Regions from separate parts of the Caloranaerobacter longqiensis genome, predicted to be linked through region 2. Evidence: riboswitches for the same ligand, from Rfam matches in the RefSeq annotation. Region 2 holds a riboswitch; each other region holds the start of a gene.

The links. A riboswitch is a leader RNA that binds a small molecule or an ion and turns the genes downstream of it on or off. The one in region 2 is predicted to bind cobalamin.
Region 1: linked by a shared signal. The riboswitch ahead of AB4Y15_RS04865 (energy-coupling factor ABC transporter permease) and the one ahead of AB4Y15_RS07225 (aspartate-alanine antiporter-like transporter) in region 2 are both predicted to bind cobalamin.
Region 3: linked by a shared signal. The riboswitch ahead of cobT (nicotinate-nucleotide--dimethylbenzimidazole phosphoribosyltransferase) and the one ahead of AB4Y15_RS07225 (aspartate-alanine antiporter-like transporter) in region 2 are both predicted to bind cobalamin.
Region 4: linked by a shared signal. The riboswitch ahead of AB4Y15_RS09965 (ABC transporter ATP-binding protein) and the one ahead of AB4Y15_RS07225 (aspartate-alanine antiporter-like transporter) in region 2 are both predicted to bind cobalamin.

Annotation. Positions count from the first base shown of each region.
Region 1 covers NZ_JBFWFX010000004.1:28,846-38,653, forward strand. The annotation lists gene AB4Y15_RS04840 (Cof-type HAD-IIB family hydrolase) at 30-851, shown strand; gene AB4Y15_RS04845 (chemotaxis protein CheX) at 981-1,460, shown strand; gene trmL (tRNA (uridine(34)/cytosine(34)/5-carboxymethylaminomethyluridine(34)-2'-O)-methyltransferase TrmL) at 1,473-1,943, shown strand; gene AB4Y15_RS04855 (hypothetical protein) at 2,216-2,512, shown strand; gene AB4Y15_RS04860 (hypothetical protein) at 2,540-2,791, shown strand; cobalamin riboswitch at 3,203-3,390, shown strand; gene AB4Y15_RS04865 (energy-coupling factor ABC transporter permease) at 3,599-4,342, shown strand; gene AB4Y15_RS04870 (energy-coupling factor ABC transporter substrate-binding protein) at 4,342-4,623, shown strand; gene cbiQ (cobalt ECF transporter T component CbiQ) at 4,651-5,388, shown strand; gene AB4Y15_RS04880 (energy-coupling factor ABC transporter ATP-binding protein) at 5,417-6,256, shown strand; gene AB4Y15_RS04885 (RNA-guided endonuclease TnpB family protein) at 6,372-7,805, shown strand; gene cobI (precorrin-2 C(20)-methyltransferase) at 7,899-8,624, shown strand; gene AB4Y15_RS04895 (sirohydrochlorin cobaltochelatase) at 8,644-9,450, shown strand; gene AB4Y15_RS04900 (cobyrinic acid a,c-diamide synthase CobB) at 9,462-9,808, shown strand, end outside.
Region 2 covers NZ_JBFWFX010000006.1:101,081-110,888, forward strand. The annotation lists gene AB4Y15_RS07205 (methionine ABC transporter permease) at 1-163, shown strand, start outside; gene AB4Y15_RS07210 (MetQ/NlpA family ABC transporter substrate-binding protein) at 176-979, shown strand; gene AB4Y15_RS07215 (YitT family protein) at 1,050-1,898, opposite strand; gene scpC (succinyl-CoA:acetate CoA-transferase ScpC) at 1,923-3,422, opposite strand; gene AB4Y15_RS07225 (aspartate-alanine antiporter-like transporter) at 3,452-4,687, opposite strand; cobalamin riboswitch at 4,826-5,023, opposite strand; gene AB4Y15_RS07230 (4Fe-4S dicluster domain-containing protein) at 5,166-6,224, opposite strand; gene AB4Y15_RS07235 (DNA-3-methyladenine glycosylase I) at 6,594-7,166, opposite strand; gene AB4Y15_RS07240 (DUF5412 family protein) at 7,239-7,640, opposite strand; gene AB4Y15_RS07245 (hypothetical protein) at 7,689-8,171, opposite strand; gene AB4Y15_RS07250 (hypothetical protein) at 8,237-8,719, opposite strand; gene AB4Y15_RS07255 (YfcC family protein) at 9,049-9,808, opposite strand, start outside.
Region 3 covers NZ_JBFWFX010000010.1:75,006-84,813, reverse strand. The annotation lists gene cobT (nicotinate-nucleotide--dimethylbenzimidazole phosphoribosyltransferase) at 192-1,238, opposite strand; cobalamin riboswitch at 1,342-1,520, opposite strand; gene AB4Y15_RS09545 (MBL fold metallo-hydrolase RNA specificity domain-containing protein) at 1,727-3,358, shown strand; gene AB4Y15_RS09540 (CPF_0552 family protein) at 3,448-3,711, shown strand; gene hcp (hydroxylamine reductase) at 3,841-5,487, shown strand; gene AB4Y15_RS09530 (two-component system sensor histidine kinase NtrB) at 5,520-6,947, opposite strand; gene AB4Y15_RS09525 (hypothetical protein) at 7,373-8,296, opposite strand; gene AB4Y15_RS09520 (Spo0E family sporulation regulatory protein-aspartic acid phosphatase) at 8,311-8,469, opposite strand; gene AB4Y15_RS09515 (YHS domain-containing protein) at 8,586-8,867, opposite strand; gene AB4Y15_RS09510 (heavy-metal-associated domain-containing protein) at 9,049-9,258, opposite strand; gene AB4Y15_RS09505 (heavy metal translocating P-type ATPase) at 9,278-9,808, opposite strand, start outside.
Region 4 covers NZ_JBFWFX010000012.1:3,582-7,072, forward strand. The annotation lists gene AB4Y15_RS09950 (spore coat protein) at 58-324, opposite strand; gene AB4Y15_RS09955 (hypothetical protein) at 529-735, opposite strand; gene AB4Y15_RS09960 (ABC transporter substrate-binding protein) at 1,173-1,445, opposite strand; gene AB4Y15_RS09965 (ABC transporter ATP-binding protein) at 1,481-1,900, opposite strand; cobalamin riboswitch at 2,167-2,342, opposite strand; gene AB4Y15_RS09970 (hypothetical protein) at 2,514-2,882, opposite strand; gene AB4Y15_RS09975 (hypothetical protein) at 3,162-3,428, shown strand.

The DNA.
Region 1 (9,808 bases), on a different contig from region 2:
AAAAAATTAAAATAGAGAAGGGGATATGCATGAATTATAAATTGATAGCAGTAGATATGGATGGAACTTTATTGGATAGTAATAATGAAATTTCAGAGAAAAATAAGAATGCATTAAAAATTGCTACAGAAAAAGGAATACAAGTAGTTATCTCAACCGGCAGAATATTCACATCTGCAAGATTTTATGCAAAGTTATTGGGAATCGTAACTCCAATAATAGCTTGTAATGGAGCATATATTTGTGAATATCATAGGAATAATGTGCTTTATGAAAATCCTATAAATCCTGTTGACTGTAGAGAAATAATTAAAGTATTAGAAGACAATAATATGTATTTTCATTTTTATGATAATGATACATTTTATACAAAAGAATTAAACTATAATTCTTTAAAATACTATAATTGGAATAAAAAACAGAAATCAGGGGACAGAATTAATATACAATTAATTGATGATGCCCAGAAATTATTTGAAGAGAGAAAACCTAAGATTTATAAATTTGTTATAATGGATAATGATTCAGATAAATTAAATTATGTAAAGAATATACTTAGTAAGAATAAGAACATCGAAATTGTAAGTTCATGGAAAGCTAGTTTTGATATAATGAATAAAGGTGTATCTAAAGGTAAAGCACTAGAAAAGTTATGTAATATATTAAATATTAAAAGTAGTGAAGTGATAGCTATTGGGGATAATTATAACGATTTATCAATGATAGAATTTGCAGGCTGTGGTATAGCTATGGGCAACGCAGAAGAAGAAGTAAAAAAGAAGGCTGATATAATTACGGATACAAATGATAATGACGGTGTATATAAAGCTTTAAAAGAATTAATATTTTAATAGTTGATAGTCGATAGTCAATAGTTATTATTTTATTGACTATCGACTAATTTTATAATTCAAAAAATAGAATAAAAATTATATATAGTAATCAATAATAGTATTAAATTAGGTTGAAGGAGTGGACATATGGATGATATTATAATAAGTGCCTTGATAAAATCAGGGCAAGAAATATTTTCCCAGGCAATAAGATTATTTGTGGAAATTGAAGAACCTTATATAAAAAAAGAGGTTGAGTTAAAAGATGATATAGGGATAATTACCGGTTTATCTGGTAATTTAAAAGGACAGATTATAATAAAACTCTCTGAGTCAATATCTAAAAAGATTGTATCGAGCATTTTAAATGATATTCCTATTGCTGAATTAGATGCTTCTTGTGTAAAAATATTATGTGATATGAATAATATGTTAATTTGTAATGCTATTTCAGATATTTATAATACAGGAATTGCAATTGATTTGTCTATACCAGCGTTGATATATGGGCAAGATATAAAATATATAGTAAGCGATGAAGTTATATACTGTATTCCATTTAAAGCAGGAAATGATACAATAGAGGTTAATATTATATTAAAAGATAATGATGATAAAAATTTATAAGGGGGTTTTTTTATGGCTTTAAATATTGTTTTAGTTGAACCTGAAATTCCACAAAATACAGGGAATATTGCTAGAACCTGTGCAGCTACAGGTACATCATTGCATTTAGTTAGGCCATTAGGTTTTTCGCTAGATAATAAATATTTAAAAAGAGCAGGATTAGATTATTGGCATATTTTAGATATACATTATTATGATAGTTTTGATGAATTATTAGAAAAATATGGAAAAGAGAAGTTTTTTTATGCAACTACAAAAGCGAAAAAAAGTTATACAGACATGAAGTTTTTTGATGGGTGTTTTCTTGTGTTTGGAAAAGAAACGGCTGGATTACCAGAGGAGTTGCTTAAACAGAATATAGATAGATGTATGCGAATACCAATGCTGGATAATGAGCATGCAAGATCTTTGAATTTATCAAATTCTGTGGCAATTATAGCTTATGAAGCTTTAAGACAATTAAACTTTCCTAATCTTAGATAAAAAACAGAGTATTTTAGACACAAAAAGCTGAACATTTTTATAATTTTATGAATATCAAAATTATGATTAGCTCGATATGGAGCTATTATTTTTTTAGGTTGATTTAACATAATATGACGAAAATTGCAGAAAAACGTCGGTAAAAAGTTGCATTAATGGTATTGACATGTAAAAGCGGTTTTGTATACAATGAACATAGATTTATGTAAGTTTAAAATTAATAAAAGGTATATTAGAAGTAATAGCAGACAAGAGAGGAAAGCTTAATTATGATGAAGGATAAACTTTTATTTGAAATTTTGAATACATTAGCAGATGATGGAGAAAACATCGAACAAATTGAACACTTGCTATCCTATTTTAATATAGAGTTTAGTAGAAAAAAGGTTAAAAAATGCTTAAATGAATTACTTGATAAGTCATTGATATATATAACATATCCTAATGGCAGTAGCAATGATTACTTTATTAAATTATCTTATGATAATAAAGAGATTGAGGATTATTGGTTTGAAATGACAGAAAAAGGACGTAAATTGTGGGAAAGAATTGAATTTAAATCAGAATAATTACAATAACTAAAGAGGAGATATGTTATGCAAAATAAATTTAATACATTAGATGAGTTTTACGACAACTTAAAGCGAGGAGGAGAAATAGAGTTTAGATATAAGGGTAAGGAATATTGTATAACACATCCAGAAGGTAAAATATCAATAATGGAAAAGTATAACTATGAGACGGAGAAATTATACGAAGATATTGAAGAAGTTGGAGAATATGTTATAGAGGATAAAAAACTAAAAGAGATAGTATCTAGTATTGAAATAATTTTTAGATGTTTTTGATAATTTTAGCGGGCTTATTGAAAAGATAGCCCACTTTAGCGTATTGAAGTATAAAACGGTATAGTTAAGGTTAACCATGCTCTTAGTGAGGAAAGAATGATAGAATACTTACAATATTACAAATACAAAATGGAGGGTTAAAGTGTGAGCGATTTAAATAGTGGGGATTTAGAGGCACAGGATGATTATGGACAGACGCCTTTATATGTAGCGGCAAGTTTAGGACATGTAGATATTGAGATAATTATTTAAAGATTGGCAAGTGATTATTAAAGTATGAAAAAATCAATAAGAATAGCTTTAATATTTTTTTTACAACCTTATAATCTTATACATATTACAAATAGGGGCAAAATTATATTTTATTGACAATTTCTATTATTATTTTTATAATAGAAATTGAAGAAAAACTTAATATTGAAGTTTTAAGGTGCTTCTTTATTTAAAGAAGTTAAAAGGGAAGTTCGGTGAAAATCCGACGCAGCCCCCGCTACTGTGAGCGAAGACGAAACCTTATTATGCCACTTGGTAAAACCAGGGAAGGCAAGGGAGTAGGATGAAGCGCGAGCCAGGAAACCTGCCTTAAAACTTTAGCAACAGCTTCGGAGGGAAGTGTGTGCGTTATTATTGATAGTAAAAGATGCACTTGTGTTCCCTAGTGTGTCTTTTATTATGTCTATTTAGCGAAAAACCTTGCATGCTGTTGCAAGGTTTTGTTTTTTTACAAAATATATATATCATAAATAATTATGGTATATGTAACTTTTTATTTAAAAAATATGAAATACATAAAAAGGGGGAAAAAATATGAAAAACAAAAAAATATTTTTATTCTTATCTATTTACTTTTTATATTTTCTAACACCAAATAATGTATATGCAATGCACATAATGGAAGGGTTTTTACCAGTTAAATGGACTATTATTTGGTTTATAGTTTCAATTCCATTTATATTAATTGGCATAAGGAGAATGAATAAAATATGTAAAGATGATATTAATATGAAAATGTTGTTAGGATTATGCGGTGCTTTTGTATTCGTACTCTCATCATTAAAAATCCCATCTGTTACAGGAAGTTGTTCTCATCCTACCGGAGTAGGTCTTGGTGCTATATTATTTGGGCCTATGATAGCAAGTGTACTAGCTCTAATAGTCTTGATATTTCAAGCGCTTTTACTTGCACATGGGGGAATAACTACATTAGGAGCAAATGTATTTTCAATGGGAATTGCTGGTCCAATAGCTGCATATGGAATATATAAATTATTTAGTAAAGGTAAAAAATCAAAAAGTTTAAGTATTTTTCTTGCAGCAGCAATAGGAGATTTAGTTACATATATTGTTACGTCAATACAGCTTGGAGTTGCTTTTCCATCTGAAATTGGTGGAGTTATTGCTTCTGTAACTAAATTTTTAGGTATATTTGCAGTTACACAAATACCTTTAGCAATAAGTGAAGGATTTTTAACTGTAGTCGTATACAATTTACTAACTCAATATAATAAGGATGAACTTCAACAACTGGCTGCAATAAGGGGGGAGAAATGATGTTTAAAAGAAATTTGTTAATTATCTTTATTGTTATAATACTTACTATTATTCCTCTTGTAGTAAAAAAAGATGCAGAATTTGGTGGAGCTGATGGTTTAGCTGAAGAATATATAAGTACATTAGATCCGGATTATGAACCATGGTTTAATAGTATTTGGGAGCCTCCAAGTGGAGAAATAGAAAGTTTATTATTTGCTCTTCAAGCAGCTATAGGAAGTGGATTTATTTTCTATTTCTTTGGTTACTACATGGGGAAAAGAAGGAGAATGGTAGATTAAATGATTTTGATAGATAAATATTCATATATGAATAATATTAGAAAAATTCATCCTATGGAAAAAGTTCTTTTTGGACTTTTTCCATTATTTACATGCATTATATCTAAATCATTATTTCTATATATTTTTGTGATTATTACTTTTTCATTTAGTATTTTAGTAATAGCCAAAATACCAGTAAAATATTATCTTAAAATTTTATTTATTCCACTTCCATTTTTAATTATTAGTTTTTTAGCAATTGCAATCGATTTTTCTAGAACTTATGAAGTTTTAGATTATTTTATAAAAATTAAATCCCTTTATATTGGATTAAGAAAAGAGGGATTAAATACAGGAATACATCTATTTTTTAGAGTTTTTGCTTCAATAAATTGTCTTTATTTTATATCTCTTACTACTCCAATTAACGATATAATATGGGTTTTAAGGCGAATGAAGTTACCTAAAACTTTTGTTGAAATATTCATGATAATATATAGGTTTATATTTGTTTTGTTAGATACCGCGAGTAATATAAAAAATTCACAACTTTGTAGGTTAGGATATAGCAGTATTAAAAGAGGATATTATTCATTAGGTAAACTTATAAGTAATGTATTTATAAAATCGTTTCACATTCATAGAATGTTGTTCCTTTCAATGATTTCAAGGGGATATGATGGTGAGATTAACGTTTTAGAAGAGGAATATGAATATTCATTTAAAAATAAGATTTTGATTTCCATATATTTTACATTTACTATAGTTATAGCATTCTTCTAAACAATTAAAGTTAATGGAGGAAAGTATATTGAAGAATATAATAATTTCCTGTGAAAAAATACACTATAAGTATCCTGATGGGACTTATGCACTTAAGGGTTTAAATATTAATATTGAAAAGGGTAAAAAAATAGGTATTTTAGGTCCAAATGGAGCAGGCAAAACTACTTTATTTTTTCATTTGAATGGGCTATACAAGCCAGATTATGGGAAAATATATTTTGAAGGCAAAGAAGTTGTATATGATAAAAAAAATCTAAAGTATTTAAGAAGTAAGGTTGGAATAGTTTTTCAGGATTCTGATGCTCAACTTTTTTCTTCAAGTGTATATGAAGAGATTTCCTTTGGTATTATGAATTTAAATATACCGATTAATGAAGTTAAGAGGAGAGTAGATTATGTAATAACTAAGCTTGGAATAGAAAATTTAGTTCATAGGCCTACTCATTTTCTTAGTGGAGGAGAAAAGAAAAAAGTTGCAATAGCATCTATTCTTGCAATGAGTCCTGAAGTAATAATTTTAGATGAGCCATTAGCTAATGTTGATTCAAAAGCTGCTGATGAAATAATTGAAATACTTAATCAGCTTAATAATGAAAATAAGACAATTATTATTTCTTCACATAATCCAGATAATATTTATTCTTGGGCTGATTATATATATGTATTATATGACGGTAATATTCTTGGCGAAGGTACACCATATGAAATATTTAGCAATGATAAATTAATGGAAATAGCGAATGTAAAGAAACCGATAATACTTGAATTTTATGAAAAATTAAGAGATAAATACCCAGAAATAAAAAATAAATATGGTATACCTAAAAATAAGGATGAATTATTTAAAATAATAGAATTAATATAAGATTTATGGAGGATAATTAACAGTTACAAAATATTTATAAAAACTTATAAAAACTTTAAAACAATTATAAATTCAAAAAGTAGTTAAGGAAGATTATAGAGGGAGTTAAAGGGAGATGAGTAAATCAGCAGATGAAAATATAAGAACATACAAAATGAGAATAAAAGACAAAAAATTCAAATCAAAGGTTATAGATTATATTTACAAGTATAGACATTTTGAAAACATGTATATAATACTCCTTAATCAAGACTATAAACAAAACATCGGAGATTTTAGGTTGTTAACTAACTATGAAATAATGAGAGCACTATTTAGAAGAACTACTCCGAAAAAGCTAGAAGAAAAGCTAACTTATATCAGAAATAAATATAAAAACCATCAAATAATGAATGACTTAATAAACTTATCTAAAAGACTTAAAATTCACAATTTAGTAGAAATAATGAAAAGAGTAAAATATCAATATAAAGGATTTTTTACTAGAGTTAAAAGTGGAGATTATAAAGCAAAACCGCCAAAACCTAAAAAACTATCAAAACTAACTAATTATACAATTCCATTAGATAGTTATAAAGGATTTTCATTAAAAAGAAAAAATCAGCTAGGAATAAACCTTAACAATAAAATGATAAGGACATATATAAATCATAAAGAATTAGAGAAAGTAGTAGGGAATTTAAAAAATATTAAAGCAGTACATCTTAATTTTTCAAACAGTGAATTGTACTTACTTTTCATATATGAAAAAGAAGAGAAAGAAATAAAAGAAAAACCTTACAAAAGTGCAGGGATAGATATAGGAATAAACAACCTTTTAAGTATATATGTAGACGATAAAGAAACACTAAGTTTAATAATAGATGGTAAAAAGTTCAAGACATATAACGCTAACTTTAATAGATTTATAGCAAAATTAAACAGAGAAATAAAGACTACAAAAGATAAAAATAGAAAAAGATATTTAGAAAAATATAGAACATATATTTACGAAAAAAGAAATAGATATTTTCATGATCAATTTCATAAAATCAGTAAAAGAGTATTAGAGTATCTAGAAAAACATGATGTAACAGAGATAATATTATCGGACAACCTAAACAATCTAAAAAATAATGGTAAGTGCAGATTGAATAAAACTAACAAGCAAAGCTTTATACAAATACCATTTGGAAAGTTAATAAGGTATATAGAATACAAAGCCAAAGGTTATGGAATAGAAGTAAAATTCGTAGATGAAAGCTACACATCTAAAGTAAGTAGCTTAACAGAAGATATAAAAATAATGCAAGAATTATCCCAATATAACCTTGATTTAACTAATGCTTTAAATGGGAAGCGAGTTAAACGAGGTTTATTCAAAGACAAAGTTATAAATAAAATAATTAATGCTGATTTAAACGGAGCGAGGAATATATGTATATTGGGCAATAGAAAAGCACAGCAAAAATACAAAATAGGAGGTGAAAACCGTTGGCTTATGCTTAAGCTGTGCAATCCTATAAAAGTAGAAAGCGACTTCGAGTTATGCAGGCTTATAGCCTCATAATAGAAGTATCGGATAAGATCTATAAATCTATAAAGATTTATAGGTATGCGTTGCTTTCTATAAGGTTTTTATAGATATAAGTCAACGGTATATATGAGAAAAGGTATATTTTATGGAGTGGGAGTTGGTCCTGGAGATCCGGAACTCATAACTATTAAAGCAAAAAAGATATTAAATGAAGTAGATGTAATAATATGTCCAGAAAAAAGAGAGTCAGCAGGGAGTTTTGCTTATAAAATAGCTAAAGAACATATAAAAAGTAATGCAGAAATAATGTATTTGACATTTCCCATGGTATATGATGAAAATGAGCTTCAAAACAAATGGGAAGAAAATGCTTCTATAATAGCAAAAATGGTGAACAAAGGCAAAACAGTAGCATTTATCACTTTAGGTGATCCTACTATTTATAGTACATATATGTATCTTTTGCATTATTTAAAGAAATACGATATTGAAGTCAAGACAATACCGGGAATTACCTCATTTTGCTCTGTATCGAGTAGTTTAAATATGCCCATAGCTGAATGGGAAGAAGGATTTAGTGTAGTTCCATTAAGAAAAGGTGATAATGACAAACTTAAAAGGGCTTTGGACAATTTTGAAAATGTTATAGTAATGAAGCCAGCAAATGATTGTAAAATTCTTGCTAATGAATTATTAAAAAGGGGGCTTGAAAACAATTTTGTTTTAATTTCTAAGTGTGGTACAGAAGAAGAGAGAATTATTACGGACATTAATGTAATAATTAATGAAAAAATTCCATATCTTTCTACAATAATAATTAAAAAGAATGGTTTGAAAATATATAAATATTAACTTAAGAGAGGAGAAAAAGATGAAAAGAGAAATAAACTCAAATAAGAGAGCAATTTTAGTAGTTAGTTTTGGGACTAGCTATGCTAAAACTAGAAAATTAACAATTGAAGCTACTGAAAAGAGGTTTGAAGAGGAATTTCCTGCTTACGATATAATAAGGGCTTTTACTTCTCAAACAATAATAAATATATTAAAGAAAAGAGATAATATTGAGGTTTTTAATGTAAAAGAAGCATTAGAATATCTAAAAAATCAGGGTTACTCGGAAGTAATTATACAGCCACTACATATAATAAATGGAATTGAATATGAAGAGTTAGTTTCAGAAGCTATGAATTATGTTAAATTCTTTGATAAATTTAAAATAGGCAGACCTTTGCTTACATCTACAGAAGATTACAAAGAAACAGTTAATGCATTAGCAAAGCAGTTTACAAACCTAAAAGAAAATGAGGCAGTAGTTTTTATGGGACATGGAACTTGCCACCATTCGAATGCTGCATATGTAGCAATGGAATATGTATTTAATGACTTAGGATATAAAAACGTTTTTGTGGGAACAGTTGAAGGATATCCTGAAATTGAACAAGTTATGAATAGACTTAAAGAAAATAATATAGAGAAAGTTACTTTAATGCCATTTATGCTTGTAGCAGGAGAACATGCACTAAATGATATGGCAGGAGAAGAAAGTGATTCATGGAAAACTATTTTAGAAAAGGCTGGATATGAAGTTGATGTATATTTACATGGATTAGGTGAGAATAGAGGAATACAAAACATTTATATAAGACATGCATATGAGGCAAAAACAATTGTAGAATGAGGATGATATTTATGAAAATGCCAAGATTTGTAATTGGTGGTACTCAAAGCGGCGTTGGCAAGACAACAGTATCTGTAGGAATAATGAAAGCTCTTAGTAAAAGAGGTTTAAATGTGCAACCTTATAAAATTGGTCCAGATTACATTGATCCTGCTTTTCATAGTTTTGTAACAGGTAATAAATCTAGAAACCTTGATAGCTGGATGTTAGAAGAAAGGGCAATAAAGGATATTTTTGTAAAGAATTCATTTGACAAAGATATTTCAGTAATTGAAGGGGTAATGGGACTTTACGATGGCTTTGGAATAGAAAAAGATAATGGCAGTACGGCACATGTATCTAAAATTTTAAAGAGTCC
Region 2 (9,808 bases):
TGCCATTGGAGGAGGTGGTTTAGGAGATTTAGCGATACGTTATGGACTTTACCGTTTTGAAACCGATGTAATGATTGCTTCTGTAATAATAATTATTCTACTTGTACAGGGAGTACAAGCAATAGGCAATAAAATTGCATTGAGTATTAATAAAAAAAGATAAGGAGGAATAAATATGAAAAAATCTTTAATTCTATTACTAATTGTTTCTATATTAGGTGGTGTTATTCTTAGTGGTTGTCAATCTTCAAAAGAAGATAAAAACGTACTAAAAGTCGGGGCTACTCCAGTACCTCATGCACAAATACTTAAAGTAGTAAAAAATAAACTTAAAGAACAAGGTATAGATTTACAAATTATTGAATTTACAGACTATGTAAAACCAAACTTAGCCTTAGCAGAAAAAGAAATTGACGCAAACTTCTTTCAACATGTACCATATATGAATAGCTTTGCTAAAAAGAACAATATAGATATTGTATCTATAGGAGCAGTACATGTTGAGCCACTTGGACTATATTCAGAAAAAGTAAAATCAGTAGAAGAATTAAAAGAGGGTGCAGTTATTGCTATCCCAAACGATCCTACAAACTGCGGCAGAGCTCTTATACTTCTTGAAAAAAATGGGCTTATAAAACTTAAAGAAAATGCAGGTCTTGAAGCTACAGAAAAAGATATAATTGAAAATCCAAAAAGATTTGTGTTTAAATCCTTAGAAGCAGCTCAACTGCCAAGAGTGCTTAAAGATGTTGACGGTGCTGTAATTAATGGAAATTACGCCTTAGAGGCAGGTCTTATACCTACAAAAGATGCTATTTTACTTGAAGATGGTGATTCTCCTTACGCAAATATTGTAGCTGTTAGAAAAGGAGAAGAAAACAATCCAAAATTAAAAGCACTAATTAAAGCTCTTCAATCAGAAGAAGTTAAGAAGTTTATTGAAAAAGAGTATAATGGAGGAGTTATACCAGCATTTTAATACTCTTTAAAGTTGCTAACTAATATTATAAAACCTCCTCTTAATTTGTTATTTTAAGAGGAGGTTTCCCTTATTCAAACATATTAAACCCTTCACCTAATACTTCATGTACTGTAGATACTGTAACAAATGCTTTATTATCAATTTTCTTTATATAGCTTTTTAATCTGATAAATTCTTTTTTATTCATAACAGCCATTATAACAGGTCTAGTTTTATTCGTATATGCACCCTCTGCATAATAAATTGTAGCTCCTCTTCCAAGCTCTTCTGTTATAAACCTCTTTATCTTTTCAGGAACTGAGCTTATTACTGTAACATTCATTTTAACATTAAGCCCTTCTATTACATTATCTATAACAAATCCATTCATTATTACTCCTAATAAAGCATATAATCCTAGTTTAGTTCCAAAAGTAAGTACAGCTAACAGTGTAACTACAAAATCAGCCATTAATAGTGATTTACCTATATCTATCGAGAAAAATTTGTTTAATATTTTAGCTATAATATCAGTACCACCAGTTGAAGCATTTTGATAAAATATTATCGCCATACCTATTCCCTGGATAAGAATACCATAAAACAAGTTTAATAATATATCATCTGTTACTGGTCCATTTATAGTGAAATATTTTTCAAAAACCCACATGGCTCCTGAAAGTCCAAAACTAGCATATATCGTTTTTGCTCCAAATTGACTACCTATTAGCAAAAATGCTACAACAAATAATATTAAATTCATAATAAACATTAAAGCTCCAATAGATACTGAAGGAAATATACTCTTAATTACCATTGCAAGTCCTGTAATTCCACCAACCGCCAAGTCTGCTGGCACAAGAAAAAAACTTAATGCAAAAGCTACAATAATAATTCCTATACTTATTATGATATAATCCTTTAATATATTTCTCATAACATCACCTCAACTCCAAAGTTATTATATTTTCATTGTACCTGTTTTCAAAAATCTATCATGCCATGATAATGCTTCACTTAGTATATGTGGAATATGTTTATATTTGCCAGATTGTGCTCTTTTAAAATAATCTTTAAGCATTGGTTTAAAATCAGGATGTGCACAATTTTCTATTATAACTTTAGCACGCTCCTTTGGACTTAAGCCTCTTAAATCTGCTACTCCTTGCTCTGTAATTATTACCATCACATCATGCTCTGTATGGTCATGATGTGAAACCATAGGAACTATTGAAGATATAGCTCCATTTTTAGCAGTAGATGGAGTTGTAAAAATAGAAATATATGCATTTCTAGTAAAATCACCAGAACCACCTATACCATTCATCATTCTTGAACCAAATATGTTTGTAGAATTAATATTCCCATAAATATCAGCCTCTATGGCAGTATTCATCGCTATTACACCCAATCTCCTTATTACTTCTGGATTATTGCTTATTTCCTGAGGTCTTAGAATTATTTTATCTTTATATGATTTAATCCTTTCTTTAAATCTTACAAGCCCTTCTTTAGAAGGAGTTATAGAAGTACCTGAAGCAAATAATACCTTTCCTGAATCAAGAAGGTCAAGCATTGAATCTTGAATTACTTCTGTATAACAGACTAAATTTTCAAAATTTGATTTCAAAAGCCCAGCTAAAACTGCATTTGCTACACTTCCAACACCTGATTGCAAAGGTAATAAATTTTGTGGAAGTCTGCCTACTTTCACTTCATGTTCTAAAAAGTCTATAAGATATCCTGATATCTTCTCTGAAATATCATCAATCGGGGCTAAAGGTCTAACATTATCTATAATATCTGTTATTACAATCGCTGCTATTTTATCTAAACCACATGGAATATATGGAGTTCCAATTCTTTGATCTACCCTTTCAATAGGTATCGGTTTTCTGTTAGGTGGATCATTGGGAATATATATATCAGCCATACCTTCTAAATCAAGAGGTTGACTTGTATTAATCTCAACAATCACTTTTTCAGCCATTTGCACAAATGTAGGTGAACAACCGATAGATGTAGAAGGTATTATATGCCCTTCTTCTGTTATTGCAACAGCTTCGATTATTGCAATGTCTATTTTCCCTAGAAATCCATATTTCGCATATTGGGGTACATGACTCAAATGCATATCTAAAAATTCACAACCACCGCTATTAGTATAATCTCGTATACTTTCATTAGTCTGATATGGCAATCTCTTTGCGATAATTCCAGCCCTAGAAAGCTCACCATCTAATTCGTCCCCTACAGATGCTCCTGTTAGTAAACCTATTCTTATTTTTTCACCTGTTTCTTTAACTCTTTTAGCCAATGCTAATGGAACTGCTTTAGGGTAACCAGATGGAGTAAAACCACTCGTACCAATATTCATTCCATCTTTAATTAACATAGCAGCCTCTTTTGCAGACATTATCCTGCTTAATAATTCTTTATTTCTGATTCTATCATCAAGCATACCCACCCCTCCTTACTAATTCATTAAAATTAAATTGGAAGTTTATACAATATAATAGTAAAGATAATCATACCTAAAAGTGCAAATGGATAAGTTGCTCCATAGCCAGCAGCTACATCATCACAATTTGTAGCATCTATAGCAGCCCCTAACCCCGGAGTACTCGTCATACCTCCACAAAGTGCCCCCGACAAAACAATCCAATTTATTTTGAATGCATATCTTCCTATAATAAAGCCAGCAAATATCGAAGAAAAACCGCAAATTAATGCTATTAAGGCTAAATATAGCCCTGAACCTGTAAGCGATGTTAAAGCAGAATATCCATATCTTAATCCCACTATAGTTAAGAAAAAAGAAAGTGCCAATTCACGTATTACACTCAATACCTTGCTATTCATTCTGAAATTTAAAAAGCCTATTTTACCTATATAGCCAAGCAATAGGGACGATATTAAAACTCCACCTGTTGTACCTAAACTAAAATAATTTATTGTAGGTCCCAAATATATTTTTAAATTCCCAATAAATACACCAAATAAACATACAAAAACAAACGCTATCAAATCAAATTGTACTTCTCTGTCTTTAATACTCTCTTCTTTAGATGAATACATTTCTTTAAAAAATTCCTCTTTTTCTTTATTAATATCTATTCCAAAAATTAATGGCATAAACTGCATAGCTAAAATAACAATAAGAACACCTGGTATATAGCCAATCGCATAGCCAAATCCAACCATACTTTCTGCTTCCTTACCATAAATAGAAACAGATTCAAGTGCAGCAGCCAAACCTGGAGAACTTGTTAAAGCCCCTGTATACACCCCAGAAATGGCAAATAAATTTTGTCCTTTACTTATCAAAGTCATAATATAAGTAACAAATGCCCCTGTAAATGTAATAATAATTCCTAAAATTATAAACTTAACCCCATATTTCTTCAACACTTTGTCCAAATCTTTTGAAGCCAAAAGTCCCACAGCCGCTACAAACAATATAAGAGTAAATAAGAAAAAATCTCTTGAAATCACTCCTTGTTTTAATATTGTTTTAGCATATGCTGGCATCTGTTCTAAACCTTTATACGGCAGTGCATAATTCTTATATATAAACCATCCTAGTATAAGTCCAGTAAACAATCCTCCAGAACTGCCGAGTTTAAATCTGCCAAAATTAACTTTACCTAATAATTGCCCCAAAAAAACCGAAGCGAACATCAACACAAAAGGATTAGTTATAAACTTTGTAACATCTAAATCCATTTTATCTCCCCTTTCGAACGAAAAAACACCCTATTCCCACTTGGGAATAAGGTGTATTATGGCAATAAATAACCGCCTCTAAAATAGCATAAATCGGCCTATACTACTCATAATACCTCCCCATCCTCGTGGGTAAAAACGGTATTGTTCCCTATGGCAGGTCTCCTGGCTCCGGATCATTACACAGTTACTGCCTTCCCATTTCTATTAAAAGAAACAGTGGCATTTGTGTAACTGTGTTCCTCGTCACAGTGGCGGGACCGCGTCGGACTTCCACCGAACTTCCCTTTTAAGCTTATGACATCTATCATAAGCACCATAGAGCTCCGTATTCTATTTCCAATCACATTTTATTAAACTAATTGCAACTTGTCAATGAATATTAAAAAAAAACAAAATTTTTAAACTTTTTATAATCCATAAAAAATTAGAACAAAATCATTTTTATAATTTATTTAAATCCAAAATTTTATTCAAATTAAAGCCACTCTGGTGGGTCTTTTATATATGGTCTTATACCATATTTTTCATCATGTTCTTTTAATACCTTATCGATTATTTCCTTTGAATCTTTTATTTTATCTATTAATTCTAGGTCTATACCTTGACTAAACGGACAACTACTTATACATATTCCACAATCAGTACCTAGACTTCTCCACATCCTATAACAATCTTCCTGTTTTATCTGCCACCTCTTTACTCCATCTATCTCTACTGGATCACCTGAAGGAATTGCTCTGCCCGGACATGTTCTTACACATCTTTTACATATCTTACAAAATTCCTCTAAGCCAAAATCTATTCTCTTATCGGGTACTAATGGCATATCTGTAGTAACTACCCCTAATCTAACCCTTGAACCGTACTCTCTCGTTATTATTATTCCCTTTCTTCCTATGTCGCCAATTCCTGCATCTCTTGCTACAAGTGGAGCTACGACTAAATAGTTACCATCCATATGGTTTCTTGCATCGTAACCTAATTCCCTAATATAATAAGATAAAAGCATTCCTATTATAGCTGCATCTACATACGCTTTTGATGTTTCTATCACTTCAGATACTTGAGGTGCTCTATTAATCATATTTTTATCCATTTCAACTGCAAAAACTATTCCATAAGGATGTTTAGCTTCTACTTCTTGACCATATACATCATCTTGTCTACCTCTATGACTATAATAATGATATTCTTTCATTTTTGCTATTCCAACTAGCTTAGCTCCATAATACTTAGCTAATCCCTTTATCCTTTTTGTCATATTCTCAGCATTAACTTCAACTTTAACGGGATTAATTTCTCCTTCCACATAATTCATTATATCTCCCAGAAATCTGAAGTTTGCTACTGCAATTGGCGAATTTACTGGACTATAAGTAGCTGTACCTTCTCCACATATTTGAGGTCTATTCCTAATATCATCATCTATTTCCTTTTTGTCTTTATTTCTTTTATAATAATCTTCATACTGAGGCGTACCTTTTTTATAGTTCATCCTCGCGAACATTGTATCTCTTTCATCTATCCTCTTCATATAGACACTCCTATTAAATAATAATTTCCTACAACTTATAATACAATTATATAACAAACTAATATCAGATCGTTGACAAACTTATTTTTTAAAATATCTATGAAAATAAAAGCGAATGCTTGAAAGAATTTAGTAAAAAAACTAGGTGAAAATTTTAAACAAAATTCTCTAAATTAATTACAATGTAAATTTTGTTGAAATCCATTACGAAAATCATATTTAAAATTAAAATAATTAAATTAAGCTAGCTTTCAGAGTCAGGACGACTCACCCAACGCGTTAGGATTTTCTAAAAATTTGAGCCTTAAGTTTTTTCTAAATTTTTTCGCATGAGTGTTATTTTCATAAATAATTTACTTTGTCAACAAACTAATATCTCTCAATTATTTCTTTATATCTAAAACAATCTTTAGTATGGTCATTTACCATTCCTACTGCTTGCATATAAGCATAACAAATTGTAGGTCCAAAAAAAATAAAACCTCTTTTCTTCATATCCTTGCTTATCTTTTCAGATAACTTTGTTTTAGAAGGTATTAAAGAGTCATCTGCCCATGAATTTACTATCGGCTTATTGTCAACAAACTGCCATAAATATTTATCAAAACTTCCAAATTCCTGCTGAATTTTTAAAAAAGCTTTAGCATTATTAATCACTGCTTCAATCTTCTTTCTATTCCTAATAATACCCTTATTCTCCATTAGCTTTTCAATCTTATTTTCTTCATATTTTGATATTTTCACAGGATCAAAATTATCAAATGCTTTTCTAAAATTTTCTCTTTTTTTGAGTATTGTAATCCAACTAAGACCTGCTTGAAACATTTCTAATACTAGGAATTCAAATAGTTTTCTATCGTCATGGATAGGTATCCCCCATTCTTCATCATGATATTTTATATATATTGGATCATCATTTACCCAACCGCATCTTTTTTTCATTCTAATCTCCCCTATTCAATATTAATTTTATCAATTCTTAATTGATATTATATCAAAAAACCCCTCATATGCTTACATATGAGAGGTTTCTTTATATTTATCGTCTGGATCGACTTTTTTATAAAAAACATTGGTTTTTACATTCATCTTCCTTCCATTTATTAAAATATATTCATCATCTAACCACTTAATAATAGGATCGCTTCCTTCATCCCAACTCCAATATATTACTTTAATCTTTTTCGTCTTAGTGTTCACTAGCTCTACTTTAATAGTCAATTCCTTTTTCCCTTCGATTATATATGCTTTAGCAATATATTGTTTATTAGGAGAATATACTTCTTTTACTAATTCTCCATCGAATAGTGAACTCGGATCATAATAATCAAAGTATATGACTAAAGGTCTATTAGAAAGTTTTATTAAAAATATTATAATTATTACTAATAAAACTATTTTCACTATTCTTCTCAATCTTAACATCTCCCTATTAAATACACAAATAATTTACTTTTTTATAAATTAAACCGAACTACGTCTCCTTTTTAATTTGATTCCGATAAACATAAATAAAGATGGAAGCCACATCATTATTAAAAATCTAGTTAATAGATTTTTAATCAAATACGGCAAATATACCTGTAAAAGCGAAAATTGGAATGGATAATTAAAAAAGCCAATAGGCCCCCAATAAAAATCATATCTTTCATCTTTCAAAAGTACCTTACCATCTGAAACTACATATATAGTCAGCATTAATACTACATTTATAATAACTAGAATAGATACAGATAAAAAATCATATTTAGGATGATTTTCTATATTTAACTTTGAACCTGCAAAAATATATAAAAATACAGAGAATAATCCCAATAAACCGAATAATATTAAAAAATATACTTCTTTAATATGCTTTGCTATGATGAGAAGAGGTATTGTTAAACAAAAATTTATTATTATTATTATAAAATGATATAACAATGCCTTTAAATTGTTCTTTAACATAATAATCCCCCTGTCAAAAACCTCTCATACACTTACATATGAGAAATTTCTCTATATTACAAAAATTAAACCAAACTATGCCTTCTTTTTAGCTTAATTCCAATAAACATAAATAAAGACGGTAGCCACATTATTATTAAAAATCTAATTATTAGATTTTCGATTAAATACGGTAAATATAGCTGTAAAATCGATAATTGGAATGGAAAGTTAAAAATGCCAATAGGAGCCCGATAAATACCATAAATTTCATCTTCTAAAAGCATTTTACCCGCTGAAACTATATACATAGTCAGTATTAATGCTGCATTTATAATAACCAAAATAGATACAGATAAAAAATCATATTTAGGAGGGTTTTCTATATCTAGCTTTAAACCAGCCAAAATATATAGAAATGCAAAGAATAATACCCATAAACCATGTAATATTGGAACATATATTTCTTTAGCATCTTTTAACATAGTAAGAAATGGAAAACATAAACAAAAACTTATTATTATTATTACACAATGATATAATAATACCTTTAAATTGTTCTTTAACATAATAATCCTCCTATTGAAAACCTCTCATATGCTTACATATGAGAGGTTTAAGAAAATTCACTTCTTTTACTTAGAATTATTTTCACTATTCTTCGCACTCTTAAAAAAATAGTAACACCCATCTATTAAATAAATCTATGTTATCATTATAACAAAGTATAATAAGGTCTTCAATACCATTGATGTCATTTTTTACCGACATTTTTCTGCAATTTTCACTACTGGATAAATTAGTTTGATATTGATTATTTTGTTGTTTGTGATTGTATTAGGTAAAAAAAATACCTTCTGGACTATTTTATCCAGAAGGCATATTGCTCCAATATAAATTAACTCATTACTACTCCTAGACTTAATGCAGCAATAATTATTATCATTAATATTACCAAAAGCTTCCATGTGAATTTTAACCACTTGTCGTAAGATAATCTACCTATAGCTAAACCACCCATAACAACAGCACTAGTAGGAGTAATTAAGTTAACAATACCGGATGCAGATTGGTAAGCAGTTATTACTATATGTCTTGCAACTCCAGCAAAATCTCCCAATGGTGCCATAATAGGCATTGATAATGTTGCTAAACCTGATGTTGATGGAATTAAGAAAGACAATGGTATATAGAATAGATATGTTAAAATAGCAAATGATACAGAACCTGTTTGTGATAAAGTCTTTTCTCCTAGATTAAGCACAGTATCTGTAATATTTCCTGCATTCATTATAACAGTAATACCACGAGATACCCCAATTATTAATGCAACACTTAATAAATCACGTGCACCTTCTACGAATGCAGATACAAGTTCTTTTTCACCCATACCAGCAACTAATCCGATAATAATTGCGGATACTAAAAATAGTGCAGTTAATTCACCAAACCACCATCCCAAAGTCGGAATAGCCGTAATTCCCATATCTTCAAAAGGAATAACTCCAAATACCATGATTATAAAAGTTAAAGCAAATAAACCTAATATAAACTTTCTCTTGCCAGTTAATTCTGGGAATTCGTTTTCCGAACTCTTTGATAAAAAATACTTTTTATTATCTTCCCACATATCATATACAATAGATTTTGTCGGATCT
Region 3 (9,808 bases), on a different contig from region 2:
GGTTTTATATAAAAGTAAAATAGTTTAAAATTAAATAAAGCATAGTTTCTAACTTTAAAAAGTGTTAGAAACTATGCTCATCTATATTTTATTTAAAATCTATATCTAGAAGATAATATTAGTAACACAAAATAGTTCTACTACATCCTGATAGAAATAAAAAGGAAACAAAAAACCGTCCCCTTGTATCTTTATACTGGTATCCCGGCTTCAGCGAACGTAATCATTTCATTATTCATATACGTAGCTGCCTCAATTAAATTTAAAGCAAGTACTGCCCCCGTTCCTTCTCCAAGTCTCATATCCATGTAAAGCATTGGTTTTAGTCCAAGAAACTCTGCTGCATATACTGCTCCCTTTTCCTTCGATGCATGGGAAGGTATAAGAAAATTTTTAGTTTTAGGCTCTATAGTACATGCTATAAGAGCAGCTGCCAGAGAAATAAATCCATCTATCACTACCGGCACCCTATTAGCTGCTCCCGCAAGCATCACTCCAGCCATTCCGCCTATTTCAAGCCCTCCAACTTTAGCAAGAACATCTATCCCATCCTTCGGATTAGGATTATTTATTTCTATAGCTCTCTTCACTACTCCAGCTTTATATTCAAGTCTTTCTACTGGAAAATTAGCTCCTATTCCCGTTACTTCAAAAGGATCATATCCACATATAACCGAAACAATCGCCGCACTTGGAGTGGTATTACATATTCCCATTTCTCCAGTTGCCAAAATATTTTTTCCTTTTTTAATCTGTTCTTCAGCAACTTGTATTCCAACTTCTAAAGATTTTATGGCTTCCTCTCTACTCATAGCAGGCCCTTTAGCCATATTATCTGTTCCATACTTTACTTTCCTACTTATTATTCCAATCTCATCTATATCTACCTTCACACCTATATCTACAGGTACTACATCAGCTCTAGCTTGTTTCGCTAATGCACAAACTCCTGTTACCCCTCTTGCCATATTTCTAGTTTGAATTTCTGTTACTTCCTGCGGAAATACTACAACTCCTTCTTCAAAAACGCCGTGGTCTGCTGCCATAACTATAACCACTTTTTTATCTACCTTTGGATAAAGTTCCCCCGTTATTCCTGCAAGCTGAATGACTATCTCCTCCAATCTTCCTAAACTCCCGGGCGGTTTAATAAGATTATCCACCCTTTCTTTTGCCTTTGCCATAGCTTCCTTATCGAGTTCTCCAATTTTACTAATAGTTTGTTTTAATAAATCCATATTTTGTCCCCCTTCTTTTCTATATTTATTTTCTTATAACTAAAAAAGTTCATAGTTTATTTGTGCATGACAAACAAACCATGAACTTTACCATCATCCATGAGTTTTATGTAAATTATAGGCAGGTCTCCTGGCTCAGGTTCAACACCTTTAAACGCCTTCCCAGATTAATATCCAGTGGCATCATGTTTAAAGGCTCACCTTCACAGTGGCGGGTCCGCTGGAGATTTCCACTCCATTCCCTATTCTCCCTAAACGGGCACCTATAATTTTTATATTAATTTGTATACTAAAAGGATATATTCTATGTATTTCAAAAAATTCCTGCTAAATACTAATAAATTTTTCTATTTTTATCTATTCTACTTTAGATTTATGTCCCTAAAGAGGATTTTTGTTTTTTTATGTAGAAATAAATGGGTATATATTTTATATATTAAACGGTTTACAATTGGACAAACAACACAACAGAGTTAGGAGGAGTGGGAATGAAAATACATTTTTATGGAGCTGCTGAAATTGTAACAGGTTCTAATCACTTAATTACAACAGATAAATACAAAATTTTAATCGACTGTGGTATGTTCCAAGGTAGTGAAGAACTAGAAAAACTAAATTACAAGGATTTTGAATATAATCCTTCTGAAATTGATTTTGTTTTGCTTAGTCATGCTCATATAGACCATAGTGGTAGAATTCCAAAATTAGTAAAGGAAGGCTTTAAAGGTAAAATAATTTGTACAAAAGCTACTTATGATTTATGTAAAATCATGCTATTAGATAGTGGTCATATACAAGAATCAGATACAAAATGGCTTAACAGGAAACGTATACGTGCCGGTAAAGCTCCTATTAACCCTCTATATACGGTAGAAGATGCTAATATAAGTTTAAACTACTTTAAACCTGTTTTATATAATCAAAAAATTAATCTAAACGAAAATATCCAAGTCAGATTTAGAGATGCTGGTCATCTGCTTGGTTCTTCAATAATAGAATTATGGATTACAGAAAAAAACAAAACAGTGAAAATAGTTTATTCTGGCGACTTAGGAATGAAAAACAAACCTATACTAAGAGACCCAGAACTTATAGAAGAAGCAGACTATTTAATTATAGAATCAACATATGGCGATAGATTACATGAAAGCGTTGCTGAAAGGACTAATAAATTAATAGAAATAATAGATAAAACCGTATCTAGAGGCGGTACAGTTATTATACCTTCGTTTGCTGTAGGAAGAACTCAAGAATTAATCTATGAATTAAACAATTATTATGAGAATTTAGACATCATGGAAACATATAAAAAAATACCTATCTATGTTGACAGTCCAATGGCAGTTTCAGCTACTCAAGTTTTTAAAGACAATCCATATTGTTTTGATGATGAAACCAAAAAACTCATACTAAGCGGAGATAATCCGTTTGAATTTGAAAATCTTTATTTTATTAACGACCAAAAAGAATCTATGAGACTAAACGAATATAATTATCCAAAAGTCATTATTTCAGCTAGTGGAATGTGTACTGCTGGTAGAATTAGGCATCATCTTAAGCATAATCTTTGGAAAAAAGAAAATAGTGTTATATTTGTAGGTTATCAAGCAGAAGGTACTTTAGGCAGAATGCTCAAAGATGGTGCAAAAAAAGTCAAAATATTAGGAGAAGAAATAAGCGTTTTAGCAGAAATATATAGTATTGAAGGTTTCTCTGGCCACGCTGATCAAAAAGGTCTAATGGATTGGTTAAAAGGTTTCAAAAAATTCCCCGAAAAAGTCTTTGTAGTTCACGGTGAAGAGCAATCAGCCAAAAAATTAGCAGAATTAATTAAAGAAACCTACAAAGTCGATACTATCATACCAAATATGGGATATATTTATGAATTTAAAGACAATGAAGCAAAAGTTTATCATGGTGAAATATTAGAACCTCTTAAAAAGAAAGAAAACATTAAAAAAGAACTACAAGAAGTATATAATCAGTTTGAAGTTTTAATTGCTAATACTGAAAAAATTATTGATGAAGAGATATTGAAAAAAGATTATGATAAATTGAAAAATAAACTTATAGAATTACAGCAGAAATTACTAGATATCAGTATTCTTTTAGGAGATTAATATGTATGTTTATATTCAAACTATGTTTAAAAAAATAGTTTTTTGATAATATTATGATAAAATTAAAAAAATATATATGGAGGGATAATATGTCAAAAATAATTTTAGGTCTGCAAATTGACAATCGTTTCGAGGAAGTATCTGAAGTACAAAAAATATTGACTGATTACGGATGTATTATTAAAACTAGATTAGGTCTACATCAACAAGCAGAAGATAATAATAACTGTACAGAAAAAGGATTAATACTACTTGAATTAATTAATAATTGTGGTGATAAATGTAATGAATTAGAAGAAAAATTAAGTGCGATAAATGGCGTTGTAGTTAGAAAAATGGATTTCTCTTATTAATCTTATATCAATCAAACCTTCTATTAGTCAAGCTAATAGAAGGTTTTTTCTTTTTGTGATTCAAATCACTGAATTATTTTTAAATTTTGGGTATATTATAATTAAAGAAAGACAATAGGATGGTTAGTTATGGATAATCAAATGTTTTGTTATCAATGTGAACAAACAGCAGGTGGAAAAGGTTGTGTTAAAATAGGTGTTTGTGGAAAAGACCCAGAAGTTGCAGCTCTACAAGACTTACTTATTTACTTACTAAAAGGAATAGGTTTTTATGGGCAGAAAGCATTAGAAAAAGGCAAAAAAATTGATGAAGAAATTCATAAGTTTGTTATGGATGCAATGTTTGCTACTTTAACTAATGTTAACTTTGATGCCGAAAGATTTGTTGAATATATTAAGAAAGCTGCTGAAGTAAAAGAAAATCTTAAAGAATTAGCTGGAGATATTGAAGGACCTATTCCAGACGCTGCAAGTTACAAAGTACCTTCAACAAAAGAAGAAATGATAAATGATGCAAAAAAAGTTGGAATAATGGCTGATGAAGACTTAGATCAAGATATTCGTTCACTTAGAGAACTACTTATTTATGGTTTAAAAGGAATGGCTGCATATGCACACCATGCTTATGTTTTAGGTAAAACTGATGAGACTGTAAATAATTTCTTCTATAAAGGACTAGCTGCTACTTTAAATGATAATTTAACTATAGATGATTTATTTAATCTAAATATGGAATTAGGTCAAGTTAACTTCAAGTGTATGGAATTATTAGATAGTGCTAATACTGGTGCCTATGGTAATCCTGAACCAACTGAAGTATTAATAACTAAGAAAAAAGGACCTTTCATAATAGTTTCTGGTCACGACTTAAAAGATTTAAAAGAACTTCTTGAGCAAACAGAAGGTAAAGGTATAAATATTTATACTCACGGAGAAATGTTACCAGCTCATGCATATCCTGAACTTAAAAAATATCCGCATTTAGTTGGTAACTACGGTGGTGCATGGCAAGACCAACAAAAAGAATTCGATAACATACCTGGTGCAATATTAATGACAACAAACTGTTTACAAAAACCTAGAGACAGCTATAAAGACAGAATTTTTACTACTAGCATAGTAGGTTGGCCAGATGTAGCTCATATAGAAGAAGTAAATGGTAAAAAAGATTTTACACCTTTAATAGAAAAAGCTTTAGAGCTTGGTGGTTGGCAAGAAGACGAAGAAGAAAAGAAAATTTTAGTAGGATTTGGACATAATACGGTATTAAGCCTATCTGATAAAATTATTGAGGCTGTAAAAAAAGGTGATATCAGACACTTCTTCTTAATAGGTGGATGTGATGGTGCTAGACCAGGAAGAAATTATTATACTGAATTTGCTGAAAAAACACCAAAGGATACAATAATTTTAACATTAGCTTGTGGAAAATATAGATTTAATAAAAAAGACTTTGGTAAAATTGGAGAATTCCCAAGATTATTGGATGTAGGTCAATGTAATGACGCTTATTCAGCTATAAAAATAGCAGTTGCTCTTGCAGATGCTTTTGAATGTGATGTAAATGAACTACCTCTATCAATGATACTATCATGGTATGAGCAAAAAGCAGTATGTATTCTTCTTACATTATTATCATTAAATATCAAAAATATTTATCTTGGACCAACTTTACCAGCATTCATTTCACCAAACGTATTACAAGTATTAGTTGATAAGTTCAATATAAAACCTATTTCAAATGCAGAAGCTGATATGAAAGAAATATTAGGCTAAATAAAAAGGCTATCTCTATCGAGATAGCCTTTTTATTTAGAAGTTATAGTTTTAATTGGTAAAAAAATATCAAATTTTGTACCAGTTCCTGGTTTGCTAGAAACTTCAATATATCCATCATGTTCATCAATAATTCTATGAGTTATAGCTAATCCAAGCCCAGTTCCAGTATCTTTAGTTGTATAAAATGGTTCAAATATTTTTTCAAGTTCATTTCTTTGTATACCTGTGCCATTATCTTCAAATGACACCTTAACCCAACCATCTTTTATATTTAAACTTATGTTTAAATAACCTCCTTCAGGCATTGCTTGCACAGAATTGAATATAACATTTATAAAAGCTTGTTTTATTTTTTCTGAATCTATTAATATTTCTATGTCTACTTCAGACGTATAAATAATTTTAACATCATGTTGTTGAGCATACTTTTTAGTAAGCATAATTACTTCTTTTATAAGTTTATCTATGCTTTGGTTTTTAATCTGATTTACATTAGGTTTAGCAAAATCCAACAATCCTTTAATTACCATATTAGCTCTATCTACTTCATGAACTATAATTTCAAGCCCCTCTTTTATTTCAGCATCTTCTATATCTTTAATTACAGTCTGAGATATAGTCTTTATAATCCCTAATGGATTCCTTATTTCATGAGCAATACCAGACGCAAGTTGTCCAACTGCTGATAGTTTTTCTGCTCTTCTCACTTGATTTTCCAATTTCCTAATCTCCGAGATGTCCTCAAGTACAATAACAACTCCCTCTATTTTATTTAGAATATTATGCAATGGATAAGCAAATAATTTTACATAAATATTAGTTTTATCTTTTGAATTACACTTAGTAACGATATTCACTTTTTTATCAAAAGCCAGTACATCTTTTAGTATTTTTTCAATTTTATCATACTCTGTAAATAGAATATCTAATCCTTTCCCTATACATGTTTCATCTAAATCTAACAATTTTCTTCCTTCTTTATTTATCAATTGTATTTTTAAATCTTTATCAACTGCTATAAGAACATTAGTTATACTATCTAATATATTTTGAGTAAAATTTTCAAGATCGGTCAATTTTCTAATTTGTATCTCCAATATCTTTTTCTTTTTAAAATCTGCTTCAACTAAAAATCCAGTAACCGTGCCTATAAAAACAAACATAATTATTTCTAAAAAATGATTTAAAATAGACATATTTATTTTCTCTAATGATAATATCTCTGGAAAGATTAAAGGCGTAACATATAAAATAGAAACTATTACTGATGTAAATAGACCTCCCTTTAATCTGAATTTAAATGAAGAAATTATTATAGGAATATAAAACAATCTCCTGTGAAAATCGTGTATATCCCATCTAGCTGGTATAATTGAATAGTGAAGCATTGTTATAATCACAATACTTATACTAATAAAAATAATATCCATTATTTCTTTTTTATTAAATCTCTTCATTTTAATTCTCCTTTAATAGAACAAAATCTTCGATTTAAAATAAATTATAAAGATGATTTTACCTATATCTATAAACGGAATTTATATTCAAAATTATTCACAATTTAACAAGGTATATAACGACTCTGGCATGTAAGCATGCCAGACAAAGTTTCAATAAAATCAACATTAATTTTTTTATTAAATATAAGATTTTATTATAATTCCCTATGGATTATAAAAAATATCTCTAATAGTTATTATAATACATAAACTTTATAATTCCCTAACAAAATAAAAAGGACAGACTTATAATCTATCCTCAAACTGTTAATAAACTTTATAATTAAAATTATAGAAATAAAAGCAAATGCACGGCAAAAATTTAGTATAAAAACTAAACCAAACTTTAAATTTCGTAAACTTTACTTGAAATCTAACCCAAACTATTTAACCAAACTTTTGAAATTTACCTCTTCTTTGGTCCAAATAAAAACTCTTTCCTCTGCACCTGCTACATCTGTCATAATAATTTTTAAATACTCTGTATTATTGTCAATTAGACTTTGTCCGTTAACTTTACTAGGAACAATTAATTTACCAAAAACATGATGTCCTTCAGGTATACCTACAGGAAGCCACTCTATATTTTCACTAACTTCTAGCCCTTTATCATTTTTTAATACTATTTTCTGTTCTAAGTTATTTTCAGAAATATTATAAGTATGAGTATTTAAAAATACATCAAATACCAGATTTTCTTTTAAATTTTCATTATCTAAAAATAAATTTAGAAAAACAACATCTACATAAACATCATTCTGAAAATCAGTTCTAATATATTTTATATTTTCATCAGAGTATATTTCTTCATAATAACTATTTTCAGATATTTGCTCCTCATCTATTATTTGATCCTCTACTTGAGTATAATCTGCTTTATCGTTATTATTTATATCTTCTATATAAATATTTTCTTCATCAATTTCTATATCAGTTTCTTGATTGTCTTGTTCTGTTATTTCTTGATTATCTTCTTTTATCACTTCATTATATTCATCTTTATCCGTTTTATCCTGATATTTTTTATCTAATATATTAATTGAACTTTCATCAGAAGTTTTTTCTTCATTTTCCATATCTAAATCTTCTACTTCGCTGTTCTTATCTATGTTCTTATCTATGTTTTTATCATTATACTCTTTATTATCGTCTAATTTCTTATCCTGTTGAATAAGTGTCTGTTCGACTTTCTCAATTTTTGTTCGAGAAGTCTCATTATTTGTTCTACTGGAAGATTTCTTATCTATATAAATAAACGAAGATGCAATAATTATTATTGTAATTATTATACTTAGTGCCCTTGCCATGTCTACCTCCCATACTAACCATTATTTTCATATAATTTATAATATTCTACTATTAATTGATCTAATCCAACACTTAATTTATATATGATTTCATAATCTTCTTGATTTTTAATAGCTTTATTTAGTTTTTCTCTTAATATAGATATTCTATATATTAAATACACAATATCCATCTCCACTTTTACGCCATATCTTATAGAATAAAATTTTCTTTTAATGTGATTTTATTCACCGATTTTATAAAAGTGTTGCATATAACACAAGTACTGTATTATTTAGTATTACAAAATTATTTCATTCTAATAAACTTTTCTTCACACTCTCTACTACAGAAATAATATGTGCGGCCATTAATAGTTCTTCTTATTGAGTCAGTTTTACTAACATACATACCACATACAGGGTCTTTAGCTGTTTCTAATGAATTCATATGATTTTCTTTATGCATAGTATGACCATTACTTTTATGTTGCATATGTCTTTCATGAGAATGTCCTCCACAACAACCTCCACCCATTCTCATCATATAAATCATTAATACTACAAATCCTATAGCTAATAATATATTCATAACTAATTCCTCCTTTAATTTTATATTCAAATAATATTGCAATTTATATGCCAGTTTTATAATTTCTAATTTAAAATAATAAAATTTATATCTGAAGATTGTTAACAAAACCCCTGCAAATATTTAATATATGCAGGGATTTTGTCAACAATTTAAGAGCTCCTGTAAAAGGAGCTCTATATTACTCTATTGATACAGCTTCATAACCTGCTTCTTCAACTGCTTTTATTAATTTAGAGTCATCCACTTCATGTGCTAACTCTACTACTGCTTTTTTCTCTGCAACATCAACATTAGCAGCTTTAACTCCGCATACACTTTCTAGTTCTTTCTTTACACGACCTGCACAATGCCCACAAGTCATCCCTTCAATAACAATTGTTTTCTTCATATTAACCCCTCCTAAATTTTTATTTATTTTTAGCTGGCTTAAAGCCTTTCAATCTTAAAGCATTTGATAATACTGAAACTGAACTAAGCGACATAGCAGCTGCTGCAAACATTGGATTTAATTTGGGTCCTCCAAATATATATAGCAATCCTGCTGCTATTGGTATACCTGCTGCATTATATGCAAACGCCCAAAATAAATTTTGTTTTATATTTCTTATTGTAGCTTTACTTAACTGAATAGCTGTAACTACATCCATAAGGTCACTCTTCATTAACACTATGTCTGCTGATTCCATAGCAACATCTGTACCAGAACCTATAGCAATACCGACATCAGCTTGTGCTAATGCAGGAGCGTCATTTATCCCATCTCCAACCATCGCAACTTTTTTACCTTTTTCTTGAAGCTTCTTAACTTCATTGGCCTTATCTTGTGGTAAAACCTCGGCCAAAACTATATCTATTCCTACTTGTTTAGCAATAGCTTCAGCTGTTCTTTTATTATCACCAGTAATCATCGCTACTTCTATTCCCATACTATGAAGTCT
Region 4 (3,491 bases), on a different contig from region 2:
TGGCGGAATGCCAATGATGTAATAAAAAACCTCCGGTAAAAAACCGGAGGTTTTTATTTATTGTATAGATTGAAATTTTTCTACTGTATTAAGTAAATCTGATTTATTTACTAGACGGCTTCTATTCCATCCTCTTTCATCCATTATATTATATATTGTATATTGAATATCTTGAATATCGTTTAGACATTCAGATAGTATTTTCCTTAAAAATGGGCAAGTTGATTCAACAATTGTATTATTATAAGAAATTGCTAATTCCTTTTCCGACAATACTAAGTCATTTAATATTTCTTTTTCTGATAAATTGTTAATAATATACATGAGGTATGCCTCCTGACCATATGAATTTTAAATTTTAAATTTTAAATTCTAAATTTTAAATATTATGTGCTTAGTACCTAGTACCTAATTTTTTCTTGCTTTGTTTTCTAATTCTAGTATCAAGTAACTAGTACCTAATTTTATACGATATCCAGCTAATCTACTGACTGTTGACCATCGACTAATTTTATATTTTAAATTTTTTTATCGGCTATCAACTAAATAGCTAAGTACTTTCTTATAATTTTTCTTATGTCTCTTACTAGCGTTGTAGCATAAGTTTTTAAGCTCGCTATCATAACACATTTCTGCATAATTTAAGTATTTTTTATATAGTAGTTTTTCTTGTCTTAATTGTTCTTCGATTAATGAGAGAGTTCTATAATCTAGCTTAGAATTAAAATTTGCCATGGCAATACCTCCGATTTAGATTTATTGGCTTTTCGTAATTCGCTATTAAATACTTAATTTTACCAAAACATCTGATTTTTGGTTGGTAGTTATTAATCTATTAACTATCGACTATCATTTAAAATCCATTCATTATTAGTATTTTACTTAATAAAAAATATATAGCATGAAAAAAAGAGATAGCAAACAATAAAATAGTTTAAATTGAAAAAAAGGGAAGTTGAAAACAAAGGGAAAGAAACAAAGTGATGGTTCTGTTGTATCCAAAATGTTTGCAAATATGAATAAAATAAAGCTAAGTTTCAATTTTTAAAATTGAAATTTAGCTTTGTGCAGCTGAAATTTTTTATAATCCATAGGAAATTGTATTCCTTATTAAATTATAGATAATTTTGAATATAATTTCCGTAATGGATTTCAACAAAATTTGCCTTAATTTATTTAAAATGAAGATTTTGTTCTTTGTTAAATACTTCAGGGTAAAGAATTTTCGCTAATTTTTCATATGCTTCTGCATATCTATCATTAGGTTTGTATAGATATAAATCTTTTGGAAGGATTATGTATCTATTATTTTTTACGGCTGTTAATGATGCCCAAGCTGGATTAGATTCTACATCGCTTTTTAATTTTTTAAATATCTTTTCTTTATCACTGCCCATAGTTTGAACAAAAATAAAATCAGGATCTTCTTGAATTATTTTTTCCATTAAGATACATATTAAGTTTTCAAATTACATCTCTTTTATCTTGGTACAAATCTTTTTCTTAATTTTTGAAGCCCAGTTTTTTCTATAGCCCAGTCTACTATCTCTTTGTCCTCTTTGAGAAGTCTTTTTCTAAAGCCAAGATGCGGATATCTGCCATATGATACGAGATTTTCTACTGTTACATCTGCTGAAATATTTTTAATTTGAGGTAAAATTGCTAGCTTTTGGGCTATTTTTTTAGTATTAATAGAATAAATATCTTCATTGTCCAAATATATATTACCTTTAGATGGTTTTAAACATCTTGATAATGCTTTAAGAAGAGTTGATTTTCCCGAACTATTAGGTCTTATTATTGAAACTAGTTCCCCGTCATTAACTTTTAAATTGACTTCTTTTAATATTTCTTTCTTTCCATAGTTAACACAAAGTCCTTCAGCTCTAATTCCAATCATCTAACACCTTCTTTTCTTCTTAATAAATATAGGTGAAATTTTTACTGCTCCATTGCCTACGCTTATAAAAAAACTTATTATAGTTAAAATAATAAAATAAGATTAATATTACATTTTTGTTTACGATTTTGTTTTCTGCCATAGTATCACCTTGATTTTTATGAAGTTAATATGAAAAAAGCCCATAACCTTCTTTAAGGTATGGGCTTTATTTTGCTATTTTAAACATAACAAATAAAAGTACCCCTTCCCACCGAAGGTTTACTTCTCGTAAAAAAAAATAGGCAGGTCTCCTGACTCGTGGATTATCCTACTCTCAATGCTTTCCCAGTCAACCCAGTGGCTTATATATTGATTTCGTAACCACTCACAGTAGCGGTGGCTGTATCGGATTTGCACCGATTTCCCTTTTAATATAAAAACCTATTTTTTCTCCTATATTCTATTTTACATAACCTATCATATCATAAAAAGATATGATTTTAAATATATTTTATATTATATAAATTTAATGAATTTCAAAGGAAACAAGGGAACAGAAGGATACAGGGGGATGGTTCTAGTGTATCTAAAAGGAAACAGGAGAATTGTCTCCTTATTTCCTGCTGAATGTTTATACTATTGCGACTAAAAATATTCCTAAATAGATAGTTGCTAAAATCACAAAAAGGATTTTTTCATTTTTCTTTTCACTAATTTTAAAGTATACAACAGCATATATAAATCCTATCAATAAGTAAACAATAGCAATTAATAGTCTTAAAACTGTATTATCTATTATAATAAAAGAAATAGTAGATATTAGATGTATAAAATTTCTAATATATTCTTCATATTCCTCTCTATGCTCATTTTTGACTTCTTCTCTAAGAGTTAGCATTATTTTTTTTGCATTTATTATACCATATATCATATCAAATACTGGAATTAAGGCTATTATAGTTAGTATTAAGTTTCTATCTATAAATTTTATACCTAACATAGCATGCAATCACCTTTAAATTTTATGTTGTTTGATTTGTTAAAAAGTAATTAAATTATAAAACGAAGGCATGATAGACTATGTGAAAACTATTTTTTAATTAATTATATAATAACATGCTACTTTTTTGAAACATATATTACATTAATATGGCATAATATAATGAAATTTGAAGAAGGATTCGAAAAATGATAACATAAATGGTATTGATACCCTCAAAAGTTTGTTATATAATGGATGTAAATTTGGACGAGTTGAAAAAGTTTTGGATATTTAGGAGTGGGAAAGATAGTGTTAAAGAGAGTTTCAATAGTTAATGCGGTTTTATTTATTGCTGTTATCCTATTAAAAATATTTTATGTAAGCAGGTTGAATTATAGTATTGGATTAGTTTTAGAGAGTGAAAAGCTAAAAGATATGGCAGTGAATCTCTTTGGGACAAAAATAATTGGGTATTCTCAATATTATATTAATGATTTTGTTATGTATATATTGATTATTGGTTTAATTTTTAATATATATGTTGCAGTGAAAAAGGATAAGTAAATGAGGTATCTATATTAGATGCCTCTTTTTTTTAAAATTCAAATAAGATACGCAATTTTCTAT